Regions from separate parts of the Psychrosphaera haliotis genome, predicted to be linked through region 1. Evidence: predicted binding sites of a transcription regulator. Region 1 holds the regulator's gene; the other holds the start of a gene.
The links. The regulator NrdR, encoded in region 1, represses ribonucleotide reductase genes. The targets are predictions, from matches to a motif close to AAACACNANATNTNGTGTTT.
Positions count from the first base shown of each region.

Region 2: nrdA (class 1a ribonucleoside-diphosphate reductase subunit alpha) is a predicted target of NrdR. The motif match lies at 2,346-2,365, and genes of this name have one in related genera.

Region 1 covers NZ_BAAAFQ010000004.1:88,928-96,019, reverse strand. Annotated here, with positions in the region: gene ABD009_RS03115 (reverse transcriptase family protein) at 1-397, shown strand, start outside; gene ABD009_RS03110 (response regulator) at 956-2,062, shown strand; gene glyA (serine hydroxymethyltransferase) at 2,209-3,465, shown strand; gene nrdR (transcriptional regulator NrdR) at 3,546-4,046, shown strand; gene ribD (bifunctional diaminohydroxyphosphoribosylaminopyrimidine deaminase/5-amino-6-(5-phosphoribosylamino)uracil reductase RibD) at 4,049-5,275, shown strand; gene ABD009_RS03090 (riboflavin synthase) at 5,293-5,952, shown strand; gene ribBA (bifunctional 3,4-dihydroxy-2-butanone-4-phosphate synthase/GTP cyclohydrolase II) at 5,978-7,087, shown strand.
Region 2 covers NZ_BAAAFQ010000001.1:236,478-243,569, reverse strand. Annotated here, with positions in the region: gene nrdA (class 1a ribonucleoside-diphosphate reductase subunit alpha) at 1-2,257, opposite strand, end outside; gene ubiG (bifunctional 2-polyprenyl-6-hydroxyphenol methylase/3-demethylubiquinol 3-O-methyltransferase UbiG) at 2,581-3,309, opposite strand; gene gyrA (DNA topoisomerase (ATP-hydrolyzing) subunit A) at 3,554-6,253, shown strand; gene ABD009_RS01025 (FAD-binding domain-containing protein) at 6,593-7,092, shown strand, end outside.

The sequences.
Region 1 (7,092 bases):
TACTCGGTATGTTGACGATATTACTGTTTCCAGTTCAGGTTTCCTAAATAAAAAAGAAATACCGAGGATAATTTCTAAAATTTATGGGATGTTATCTTCTATTGGTGTTAAGCCAAATAGAAAGAAACATTGCATCATGCCGAGTAGCAAGAAGCAAGATGTTCATCGAATTAATGTTAATTCGAACTTACCCACATTACCCAAAAAGAAGCGTAAAATCATAAGAGCCATTGTTTATAGATGCTCACAAGCGGATCAAAGTTATAAAAATACTGCTGAATATAGAAGTATGTATAACAGTGCATTGGGAAAGGTCAATAACCTCAGAAGAATGCACCCAAAAGAAGGGAAACAACTACTAGAAATTCTAAATAACGTTAAGCCGATTATTAGTTAAAAAACGTAAAGAAATTAAATTTTCTTAGTCTATCAAGAAAAAGTAAGGTCTATTTTCTAGTCGGAGACAGTGGAAACCAAACATAATCAGCTGAGTAAATCCCCCCTTTTTATTTTTTGAGTTTTAACAATCTCGATGCGTTAAGAGTACGATTTTAATCAATGGGGTTAGTGAATAAAATTTGTAGTTTCTTTATTTTAGAGCCTTGTGAGGCCATTTACCTAATCGCACTTTTATATTAAAATTAGTAGTAACCTAAGGCTAAATTTGTACGTTTAGGTGGAACCACTTTACTTACGCGGTTCATTGAAAAAATAAACTTGTCAGGTAATGCCATCGGGAAATTTTCTTTTTATGAACTATTTAGACGAATATTTTAGGGCATGCAGCCTGCTTTTAGCAAATTAGTTTTTGCCCTCAAAGGCGAACAAGAAATTTGAGGCTTAAATAAGGCCAATTTGTACCTAAATGAATAAAATACAAGGTTGTTTTTTGCGCAATGTGGAATTATGACTTAACCTTTTTGTATCTGGTCCAACATGGTGAGGCTTTATAGAAATGGCAGAGAAGAAAAAGGTTTTGGTGGCAGACGATGATCAGGGGATAAACCTTCTTCTAGTTAACACGTTATTGAAAAAATTTGATGTTCACTCTTCTTTTTCTGGAAAAGAAACCTTAAGTAAGTGTCAAGAGCATCATTTTGATTTGGTTTTGTTAGATGTGAATCTTGGTGACATCGACGGCAGAGAAGTATGTAAAACGTTAAAGAATGACTCGGAAGGCAAGCCTCCGTTGATCATTTTTATTTCTGGCGACCAAGATCAAGAAAACATAATTCGATGTTTTGAAAATGGCGCTGATGATTTTATCGGCAAACCGTTTTCTCCTGTACAAGTCATGACAAAAGTTGAAGCCTTACTAAAATATGATGTCATGATTGATAATCTTCAATCACAAAGCCAAGAGTTAACAAGCTTAGTTACTACAACCATGTCTCAAGCTTCGAGTTATGGCTCTTCGTTGCAGATGGTGAAACAACTAAATCATGCCAACTCTGAAAGTGAAATTGCACAAACGGTTTTTAACTTTTTAGCATCACAAGGATTACACGCAGCACTTTACCTCAAGGACAATAAGCACTCCACCTGCTTTGACCAAGCTTCTTCGGTTTGTTCGCCAATAGTAAAAGAAGTGTTTGAACTTACTCATAATAAACAGCGGATAAAAAACTTAGGCACAAGGTTAATGGTGTCTGATCAGCACTGTTCAATTTTAGTATTAGACCCACCCAAAGAAGATGAAGAAGCTTATGGCATCTTTATCGATATCATCACGGTTGTCATTGAAGCTGTTGAAGCTCGGTTTATTGGGTTCTTGCGAGAACAAGAGTTAAGGTCTTTAAACAAGGAGTTGTCGCTAGTAATTAGCCAAATTAATAAGGATGTTGAACAAGTTCGTAAAGATAAACAAAACTTGATGGACGACATCATCATGCAAATAGGGCTTAGTTTTCATAAGCTTGATTTAACCATAGATCAGGAAGAATACTTTACAAAGTTAATGGAGCAAACACTGCTCTCACATGACGAAAACAATAACGTATTGATGACATTACAAGAACGTTTGCAAACATTAGTAAATGAAATGAAGACCTTATTAACTTAATTTTTAATGAGGCCAAATAATCGAGTTCATAAAAGTAATGCAAATTAGTTAGAATTTCTCATTGTTAAGATATAGGCATTTAGCTAAGAAGTGCGTATTATAAGCGCCTCATTTGTTTGTTATATAACCAATACCGAGGTGCAATAATGTTAACTCGTGATATGAATATCGCAGATTTCGACCCAGAACTATGGGCATCAATGCAACAAGAAACTCAACGTCAAGAACACCACATTGAGTTAATCGCTTCTGAAAACTATACCAGTCCTCGTGTAATGCAAGCACAAGGTTCACAGTTAACAAACAAATATGCCGAGGGTTACCCTGGCAAACGTTATTATGGCGGTTGTGAGCATGTTGATGTTACTGAACAACTAGCCATTGATAGAGCTAACGAATTGTTCGGTTCTACTTATGCAAACGTTCAACCACACTCAGGTTCGCAAGCAAACTCTGCCGTTTTTCAAGCCTTACTTAATCCTGGCGACACGTATTTAGGAATGAGCTTGGCCCACGGTGGACATTTAACACACGGTTCACACGTAAACTTCTCAGGTAAAGTATATAACGCAATACCTTACGGTCTTGATGATGCGACTGGTGAAATTGACTATAAACAAGTGGAAGAACTAGCAGCTGAGCACAAGCCAAAAATGATTATTGCAGGTTTTTCTGCATATTCAGGTATTGTTGATTGGGCTAAATTCCGTGAAATCGCTGATAAAGTAGGCGCGTACTTGTTTGTTGATATGGCTCACGTTGCAGGCTTAGTAGCTGCAGGTGTATATCCAAACCCAGTTCCTCATGCTCATGTTGTTTCAACAACAACTCATAAAACACTTGCGGGCCCTCGTGGTGGTTTAATTATTTCTGGTGCAGATGATGAAGCACTTTATAAAAAGTTAAACAGTGCTGTTTTCCCTGGCGGTCAAGGTGGTCCACTTTGTCACGTAATTGCCGCTAAAGCCGTTGCGTTTAAAGAAGCGCTACAACCAGAATTTAAAGAGTACCAAGCTCAAGTATTACTAAACGCACAAAAAATGTGTGCTGTAATGCAAGAACGTGGTTATGACATTGTTTCAGGTGGCACTCAAAACCATTTGTTCTTAGTTGATTTAATCAATAAAGATATTACTGGTAAAGACGCAGATGCTGCATTAAGCAAAGCCTTTATCACAGTGAATAAAAACTCAGTTCCAAATGACCCGCGTTCTCCATTTGTTACATCTGGTCTGCGTTTAGGTACTCCGGCTGTAACACGTCGCGGTATGAAAGAAGCTGAGATGGTTGAGTTATCAAACTTAGTTTGTGATGTATTAGACAATATCGATAGCGAAGAAAGCTTGGCTGCTGTGAAAGAAAAAGTCGTTGCGTTGTGCGCGAGATTCCCAGTTTACGCCTAGTCTATTTTTTACAGTGAAAGCTGTGTTAATATTTAAAGCCGTGGAAACACGGCTTTTTTATTTTTTCTAGGAAAACTCACATGCATTGTCCTTTTTGCTCTGCTACGGAAACTAAAGTCATAGACTCTCGTCTTGTTGGTGGTGGCTCTCAAGTTCGCCGAAGACGCGCCTGTAATGAATGTAATGAACGATTCACTACGTTTGAAGGGGCAGAATTGGTCATGCCTAAAGTGGTGAAAAGAGATAGCAAACGAGAACCTTTTAATGAAGAAAAAATGAGCGCAGGTATTTTGCGTGCCATCGAAAAAAGACCGGTTTGTACTGAACAGGTTGATCAACTCATTCTTTCAATAAAAAAAGAAATCCGTAATACCGGTGAACGAGAAATATCTTCTGAGTTTATTGGTAGTCTTATTATGGATGGTTTAGTCCAATTGGACAAAGTGGCGTACGTTCGTTTTGCTTCTGTATATCGCTCATTTGAAGATATAAAAGAATTTGGTGAAGAAATTGCGAAAATTGGTCAGCAAGCTGATAGCGCAAATGAATTAAAAAGTCGTCAATCTAAGTTGTTCGAATAAAAATGTCTCAAAACAACACCACTAGCTCTTTCTCTCAGCAAGATTACACCATGATGGCACTGGCAATTAAGCTTGCTAAAAAGGGTCAGTACACTACAACGCCTAATCCCAATGTAGGTTGTGTGATTGTTAAAGATGGTGCAATCCTAGGCCAAGGTTGGCACCAAAAGTCAGGTACAGGCCATGCAGAAGTTAACGCGTTGCAGGCTCTCAGTATTCAACAAACAGCTGGTGCTACCGCCTACGTCACATTAGAGCCTTGTAGTCACTATGGCCGAACACCACCTTGTGCACTTCGTTTAAAAAAAGCGAAGATTAAAAAAGTTATTGTTGCCATGTTAGATCCTAATCCTCTTGTTGCCGGTAATGGTGTTGCTATGCTTCAAGAAGCCGGTATAGAAGTGCAAATTGGTTTATTAGAAACTGATGCTAGAGCGTTAAACCCTGGCTTTTTGTCGAGGATGGAAAGGCAACAGCCTCATGTACGCTTAAAGTTAGCAACATCTGTTGATGGTAAAATAGCGTTACATAATGGTGAAAGTAAATGGATTACAGGTCCAGCAGCTAGAGCCGATGTGCAAAGATATCGAGCGTTGAGTTGCGCTATTTTAACCACAGCAAAAACGGTCATTAGAGACAATGCAAGACTTAACGTAAGGCCTGAACAGCTTAACATTCAATATGAATTTACTAATATTGTTACTGACATTCGTCAGCCTATAAAAATTGTTTTGGATGGCAAAAACAAAATAACACCAGAAGTTGCAAGTGGCCTTGCATTATTTGATTGCAACATGGCTAAAAACCAATCAGATAATAAACTTACACCGGAAGATAGGCCTCAGGTAGTATTAGTAAAGTCAGAGGCTCACCTTGAACAGGCGACTGTTGATTTTAAAGAGTTTGCCAACGTCACTATAGTTTCTTCAGTATACAATAAAGAAAAAGGCTTTTGTGTGAGTGACTTAATTTCTCACTGCAATCAGCTGTCGATTAATAATTTGTGGGTTGAAGCTGGTAGTCAATTATCGGCGTCATTTTTACAAAGCCAAGTTGTAGATGAGTTAATTCTTTATATGGCGCCTATTATTATGGGTAAAAATGCCATTGATTGTATTCCACTTGGTCCATTCGACAGTATGAAAGAGACAAAGTCATTAAATTTACTAGACTATAAAATGGTTGGTGATGATATCAGATTCACTTATCAGCCAATAAACAAGCATTAACTAAAAGTGGAATTACTGTGTTTACAGGAATAATCGAAACAATAGGAACAATAAAAAGCCTTAAACGAATGGGTGAAGATTTCCAAGTGGAAGTTCAATCTCCAACTTTTGACTTCTCAGACGTAAACCTCGGGGACAGCATAGCAACTAATGGTGTGTGCCTAACCGTAGTGGAAAAGTCTGAGCAATCCTTTAAAGCCGATGTTTCAAATGAAACCATTAGCTATACCGGATTTAAACATTATCAAACAGGCCAATTAGTTAACCTTGAAAAAGCGATGTTACCTACCACTCGATTTGGCGGCCACATGGTAAGCGGTCATGTTGATGCGGTTTGTTACGTAGCGTCAATCTATAACAATGGTCGCGCTAAAGATATTTGGCTTAGTATCCCAAGTCATTTAGAGAAATACGCCGTTAAAAAAGGCTCAATTACCGTTGATGGAATTAGCTTAACCGTCAATGATGTTACTGAAGGTCAATGTAAGTTGACAATCGTACCGCATACCTTTGCTGAAACTACACTATCAAATGTAGCCGTTGGTGATGCAGTTAACGTTGAAATTGATATAATAGCTCGATACGTTGAAAGATTACTCGGTCATGCGTCAAGTGGGAAAGACCCAAAAGGCGTGGACATGTCATTACTGGCAAGAGCCGGTTACCTTAATAAGTAAGCCTCATCCAAAATTGGTAGAAAATATGAATTTGAATACACCAGAAGAAATAATTGAAGACATCCGTCACGGTAAAATGGTCATTTTGATGGATGATGAAGACAGAGAAAATGAGGGTGACTTAATCATGGCGGCAGACATGCTGACGCCAGAGCATATTAACTTTATGGTAACCCACGCTAGAGGTCTAGTTTGTTTACCAATGACAGAAGATCGAGCAAGAGCGTTAAACTTAACGTTAATGGTAGATAATAATAATGCTCAGTTTGCTACTAACTTTACGGTTTCAATTGAAGCTGCCGAAGGCGTAACAACAGGTATTAGTGCTGCAGATAGAGCAAGAACAATTCAAGCGGCTGTCGCTCCAAATGCAAAACCAGCAGACATAGTACAGCCGGGTCACATTTTCCCTTTAGTTGCTAAAAAAGGCGGTGTTTTAACACGCGCAGGCCATACTGAAGCTGCCGTTGACTTAGCTCGTTTAGCGGGTCGCGCTGACTGTGGCGTTATCGTCGAGATATTAAATGATGATGGCACTATGGCTCGTCGTCCTGATTTAGAAGTGTTTGCGAAAAAGCACGACCTAAAAATTGGCACTATTGCAGACTTAATTGAATACAGAAATTTAAATGAAACGACGGTAGAAAAAATTGCTAGTTGTAAAATACCGACTCAATTTGGTGAGTTTCAGTTAGTTACATTTAAAGACACAATTGACGAACAGTTACACTTTGCAATGGTAAAAGGTGACATTGATAAAATGGATGCACCTCTTGTTCGTGTTCATTTACAAAATACATTCAGTGATTTATTGAGTTCTGACCGCTCAGTAAACCGCAGCTTCTCTATTGATTCTGCTTTGCAAAAAATATCAGCTGAAGGCGGTGTTCTAGTATTACTTGGCAAGCAAGAAAGTAATCAAGAGCTTATAAATATAGTTAAACGCTTTGAAGCGGAAGACAATGGCGATAATTTACCACCGGCTAAATGGCAAGGCACTTCTCGTAATGTTGGAGTAGGCTCACAAATACTTGCACAGCTTGGTGTTAATCAAATGCGTTTATTAAGTTCGCCTAAAAAATATCATGCACTTTCAGGCTTTGGCTTAGAAGTTGTAGAGTATGTAAGTGAATAAGATCT
Region 2 (7,092 bases), on a different contig from region 1:
GAGGCTCTACCGATTTTGTTTTGCCACCTTCAGTTACCGTACCAGCTTGGTCACGAGTGTTATGGTAGTAAAGTGTTTTTACGCCATATTTATAAGCCATCAGCAAGTCTTTTAATAACTGCTGCATAGGCACTCGGTGATCAGGGTAGTTGCTTGGGTCATAGTTTGTATTAGCTGAAATTGTTTGGTCAATAAACTTCTGCATAATACCGACAAGCTGCAAATAACCAGTGTTATTTTCTAGGCTCCACAACAATTCATATTGGTCACGTAACGTAGCAATTTCTGGTACTACTTGCTTAAGAATACCGTCTTTACTTGCTTTTATACTGATTAAACCACGAGGTGGCTCAATACCATTTGTCGCATTTGATATTTGAGATGATGTTTCAGAAGGCATCAATGCAGAAAGCGTAGAGTTACGTAAACCATACTTAACCATGTCTGCACGCAAGCCTTCCCAATCTAAATGTAAAGGTTCATCACAAAACTCATCGACCGCTTTTTTGTAAGTATCTATTGGTAAGATACCTTGAGAGTAGGTGGTTTCGTTAAACTTAGGACACGCGCCTTGCTCTTTCGCTAACACATTTGATGCTTTTAATAGGTAATATTGAATTGCTTCAAAAGTTCTGTGCGTTAAATTGTTACCTGAACCATCTGAGTATTTTGCACCATTTTTAGCTAGGTAGTAGGCCATATTGATTACGCCTATACCCAACGTACGACGACCCATAGTTGCATTTTTAGCTGCTATTACTGGGTAATCTTGGTAATCCAGTAGGCTATCTAGAGCTCTTACTGCTAATTCCGCTAATTCATCTAACTCATCTAAAGACTTAATAGCACCAAGGTTAAAGGCCGACAATGTACATAATGCAATCTCACCTTCTTCATCATTAATATGTTGAAGTGGCTTAGTTGGCAATGCAATTTCCAAACAAAGGTTGCTTTGTCTAACCGGTGCAAACTTAGGGTTAAATGGACTGTGCGTATTACAGTGGTCAACGTTCTGTAGATAGATACGGCCAGTACTTGCACGTTCATTAAGGAACAAGCTAAATAACTCGATGGCTTTTATGCGCTTCTTACGAATGCTGTCATCGTTTTCATATTTAACGTAAAGCTCTTCAAACTTGTCTTGATCTTCAAAGTAAGCATCATAAAGACCTGGTACGTCAGAAGGACTGAATAAGGTAATGTAGTCATCTTTAATTAAACGTGAGTACATAGTTCTGTTGAACTGCACACCATAATCTAGATGGCGAACACGGTTTTCTTCAACACCGCGGTTATTTTTAAGAACCAGTAAAGATTCAACTTCTAAATGCCAAAGAGGGTAAAACAATGTTGCAGCGCCGCCACGAACACCACCTTGTGAACAACTTTTTACTGCCGTTTGGAAGTGTTTATAAAACGGAATACAACCAGTATGGAATGCTTCGCCATTTCTAATTGAGCTACCTAAAGCTCTAATACGGCCTGCGTTAATACCAATACCTGCACGTTGACTAACGTATTTAACAATCGCAGATGATGTTGCATTAATAGAGTCTAGGTTATCGCCAGCTTCAATTAATACGCAAGAGCTAAATTGACGAGTCGGGGTACGAACACCTGACATTATAGGTGTAGGTAATGAAATTTTAAATTGTGAAGCCGCATCATAAAAACGTTTGATGTAATCTAAACGGGTATCTGCGGGATACTTTGCGAATAAGCACGCTGCTACAAGGACATATAGAAACTGTGCGCTTTCATAAATTTCGCCGGTTACTCGGTTTTGTACCAAGTACTTACCTTCAAGTTGTTTTACCGCGGCATAGCTAAAGTCTAAGTCACGATTGTGAACAATAAACTGGTCCATTGCGTCAAATTCGGCTTCTGTAAAGTCAGACAATAAGTGCTCATCATAACGCTTATCACCCACCATTTTTTTAACATGGTCGAACAGGCGAGGTGGCTCAAACTGGCCATATGCTTTTTTGCGCAAATGGAAAACCGCTAAACGAGCAGACATGTACTGATAATCTGGAGAAGTTTCAGATATTAGATCAGCAGCAGCTTTAATGATCGTCTCATGAATGTCTTCTGTTTTAATACCATCATAAAATTGAATGTGTGAACGAATTTCAACTTCAGATACAGAAACATTATCTAGGCCTTTGGCTGCCCACGTAATAACTCTGTGAATCTTATCTAAGTCGAGAAGTTCTTTTGAACCGTCTCGTTTGCTAACAGAAAGGCTGGTATTCATCTGGCCTGCTTGTCCTTTATTTTTATTGTATGCGCACGGTTTAAGCTAATTGTATTAACATTAACCAACTTTTTTACCCATTGGATAAAAACACATCATATAGTGTTTGAAATATTACAGTGACACAAGATAAGGTGTGTTGACCTTCAATGCAACCCTAAATGTTGGGGCAAAAATAGGCGTTTATTTAATGGGTAAGTGTTCCCTAACGCTATGACATTTACTATCAATTACCGACAGAAAAAATCTAGCTTAAAATTAAAATATATTCTTTTTTTTTATTCGAAAAAATTCATAAATTGGTGCTAAACGTGCAACACCATTTATAACTTTTCACAGTACAATAAGTAATTAACACCAACACCTGGTTTAATCTTAAACTGTTCTGTAAATGGGTTAAAATGGATACCTACGGCATCTCTCACTTTAACACCATGTTTCTCAGCCCAACCTACTAACTCTGCAGGCTTTATAAACTTATTAAAGTCATGCGTACCGTCCGGCACAATTTTTAATACTTTTTCTGCTGCAACTATCGCTAGTAAATAGCTTTTAAATGATTTATCTAATGTAGAAAAGAAGACTTTACCACCGGGCTTACAGGCTCTAATTGCGGAAGCAACAACTGATTCTGGGTCAGGGACGTGTTCTAACATTTCCAAACACGTAACAACATCATATGCATTGGCGTTTGCTTCTGAGTATTCTTCAGAGTTAGCTTTTATGTAAGCTACATTATTGATACCAGACTCTAATGCGTGCAGTTTCGCAACACTCAAAGAGTCTTCAGCTAAATCAATGCCAGTTACTTCTGCGCCCAATTTAGCTAATTGCTCTGCGAAAATTCCACCACCACAACCTATGTCTAAAATTTTATTGTGTTGGACGCCGCCGGTTTTTTCTTGGATATAGGCAACGCGAGTAGGGTTTAACAAATGAAGAGGTTTAAATTCACCTTCAGTATCCCACCAAGCGGCTGCAATAGAGTTAAACTTGTTGATTTCGTTGTCATCAACGTTAATATCATTTTGAGGAATTTGTTCAGACTTCATTTTGATCCATATAATTAGTCGCCACAGACGTACGATGGCATATCTAAAATTTATTATAAAGATCCTAAAAGGATCTTTGAAGTAGAAAAGTTTTGTTTTTGTATAAACTTATAGATTGATATTTAAATGGAAGTAGTACAAATTACTAATTTAAACTAGCCAGTAATCGTCATTGTGTTACAATCGCGAGCTGACTTTATAACAATAAAACTTCATTAAAGTAGTTGCAGGGAACAGTGCGTTTATGACAGATCTTGCCAACAATATTAGCCCGATTAATATTGAAGAAGAATTAAAAACCAGTTACCTAGATTATGCGATGAGCGTAATTGTAGGTCGTGCATTACCAGATGTTCGTGATGGATTAAAACCAGTACATCGACGTGTATTATTCGCAATGAATGAATTGCGCAATGACTGGAACAAACCTTACAAAAAATCTGCTCGTGTAGTAGGTGATGTAATAGGTAAATACCATCCACATGGTGATAGCGCCGTTTACGATACAATCGTACGTATGGCTCAACCATTTTCCCTTCGTTATACATTAGTAGACGGCCAAGGTAACTTTGGTTCTATCGACGGAGACTCAGCAGCCGCAATGCGTTATACGGAAGTCCGTATGGAAAAAATTGCGCATGAACTTCTAGCTGACCTTGAGAAAGAAACTGTAGACTTTGTTCCGAACTATGATGGTACTGAGCATATTCCTGCTGTATTACCAACTAAAGTACCCGCTTTATTAGTAAATGGTTCTTCTGGTATCGCCGTAGGTATGGCAACAAACATTCCACCTCATTCATTACGTGAAGTTATTGATGCTACGTTAGCACTTTCGCATAATGAAGATATTGATTTAGAAGAGTTAATGACTCATATACCAGGTCCTGATTTCCCTACAGGGGCAATCATTAATGGACGTAAAGGTATAGAAGAAGCTTACCGTACTGGCCGTGGTAAAGTTTATATCCGTGCTCAAACTCATATCGAAACTGATGAGAAAACGGGTAAAGACACTATTGTTGTTGACGAAATTCCATACCAAGTAAACAAAGCTCGGTTAATTGAAAAAATTGCTGAGTTAGTTAAAGACAAAAAACTTGAAGGCATTTCAGCGTTGCGCGATGAGTCTGATAAAGACGGCATGCGTATCGTTATTGAGCTTAAGCGTGGTGAACCGACAGAAGTAATTCTTAATCACTTATTTGCTTTAACTCAAATGCAGACAGTATTTGGTATGAATATGGTAGCGCTAGACCACGGTCAGCCTAAAATATTCAACCTAAAAGAAATGCTAGAAGCGTTTCTGTCGCATAGACGTGAAGTTGTAACTCGTAGAACCGTATTTGATTTACGTAAAGCCAGAGACCGTGCTCATATTCTTGAAGCTTTAGCGATTGCGTTAGCAAACATTGATGAAATCATAGAATTAATCAAAACATCGCCTACACCTGCGGAAGCAAAAACGCGTTTAACTGCGCGTGGATGGAACCTAGGTTCTGTAGCAGCAATGTTAGAACGTGCCGGTGATGATGCAGCGCGTCCTGAATGGTTAGAAGATGAGTATGGTATTCGCGATGGTCAATACTTCATGACCGAGCAACAAGCTCAAGCGATATTAGAACTACGTCTTCACAAACTAACCGGTTTAGAACATGAGAAAATCCTTGGCGAATATGCCGAGTTACTAGAACTAATCGCAGAACTACTAGAGATTTTAGGCAGCCCAGAGCGCTTAATGGAAGTAATTCGCGAAGAACTTGATTTAATCCGAGTTACCTACGGTGATGATCGCTGTACAGAAATTCGAGATGCGTCTCATGACATCAATTTAGAAGATTTGATTAACGAAGAAGATGTAGTTGTTACACTTTCTCACGAAGGTTACACAAAATATCAACCGTTAACGGATTATCAAGCGCAGCGCCGTGGTGGCCGTGGTAAGTCAGCAACTAAGATGAAAGACGAAGATTTCATTGAAAAGCTACTTATTGCTAACACGCATGACACTATTCTTTGCTTCTCAGACTTTGGTCGTTTGTATTGGTTGAAGGTTTACCAATTACCACTGGCAAGTCGTCAATCTCGTGGTCGTCCAATTGTAAATATCTTACCGTTAGACCCAGATGAGAAAATCACTGCTATATTACCAGTGCGTGAGTTTGAAGAAGGCAAGTTTGTCTTTATGGCAACGGCTAATGGTACTGTTAAAAAGACAGCGCTTACTGAATACTCTCGTCCTCGTTCAAACGGTATCATCGCTGTAAATCTTAACGATGGTGACAAGCTGATTGGTGTAGATATCACTAACGGTGAAGACGAAATCATGTTGTTCTCTCAAAACGGTAAAGTGGTTCGTTTCCATGAAAACCAAGTAAGAGGCATGGGCCGTACAGCAACAGGTGTACGCGGTATTAAGTTAACGGACGACGCTAAAGTTGTTTCATTAATTATTCCTAACCATGACGACAACATTTTAACGATCACAGAAAATGGCTTTGGTAAGAGAACGCCACAACATGAGTATCCAGCGAAGAGCCGTGCTACTCAGGGTGTTGTTTCAATTAAAGTTAGTGAGCGTAACGGCCTTGTTGTTGGTGCAACCCAAGTTGCTGATACACATGAAATCATGATTATTAGTGATAAAGGCACGTTAGTTCGAACTCGAGTTGAAGAAGTTTCAGTTGTAGGTCGTAATACTCAAGGTGTTCGACTAATAAGAACGATTGAAGGTGAACTTGTTGTTGGTCTAGCTCGTGTTGAAGAAATTGAAGACGAAGTTGAACTAGATGAAGATGGTAACCCAATTATTGTTGAGGCGCTAAATGAAGACGGCACTCCAATTGTAAGTGAGGCAAACACTTCTGAAGAAACAACGTCTGAAGCTGAAGAGTCACAAGATAAAAGTGATGACGCAGAAGATAATGCTGAAGACGACGCGTAATTAGTAGTTAATACTCGTTACAAAAAAATATAGAAAAGGCTCCTAGTTAGGGGCCTTTTTAGTATCCGTTGTTCGAATCTATGTTCTGTTAAATTTGTGTTTCTTTCTATATCTGTGTACTTCACTAAAAATCTGCTCCGTATGAACAAAAGCTCATTGTTGCTACAAAACCAATTATGTCCTTAAAAATAGTTTTCATAAATTCCATTCTTTTTTGACTAGTTTTATCGTAAGTCACGTAAAAATAGAAAAAGGTTTAAAAGTTAAATTTTAAAAAAGTAACAAAGTAACAAAGTATGTTTTAACTACCTGTTCAAAGATTAAGAGTGTCTGCCGTAAATGAGTGTGAATATTGTTTGGTTAAAGCGAGATTTGAGGGTAAACGACCATAACGCGTTACATTATGCAGCTAACGATGGCCTGCCTATTATTGTTCTGTATGTAGTAGAACCAGACTATTGGAATCTAGAAGATACGAGCGCTAGGCAGTTTACTTTTATAAAAGAGTCATTAAAAAGCCTGGCAAAAAACTTAGAATCTAGGCAGTTTAACTTAACGGTTCGCAAAGGCAGCGTTACTGAAATCCTTTCAAACATCATGAAGCATGTTGCCATTAATAAATTATTAAGCCATGAAGAAACAGGTAATAGTTGGACTTTTAAAAGAGACATAGAAGTAAAAAAATGGGCAAGAGAAAACAACGTTGTTTGGAAAGAGTTTAAACAGAAACCAGTTATACGAGGCAACCTAAATAGGGACAAATGGCAAGAAAGCGCGATAGAATTTTTTGATGACAATACCTTATCAATACCCAGTGGGCATTCTTTTTTACCCAGAAC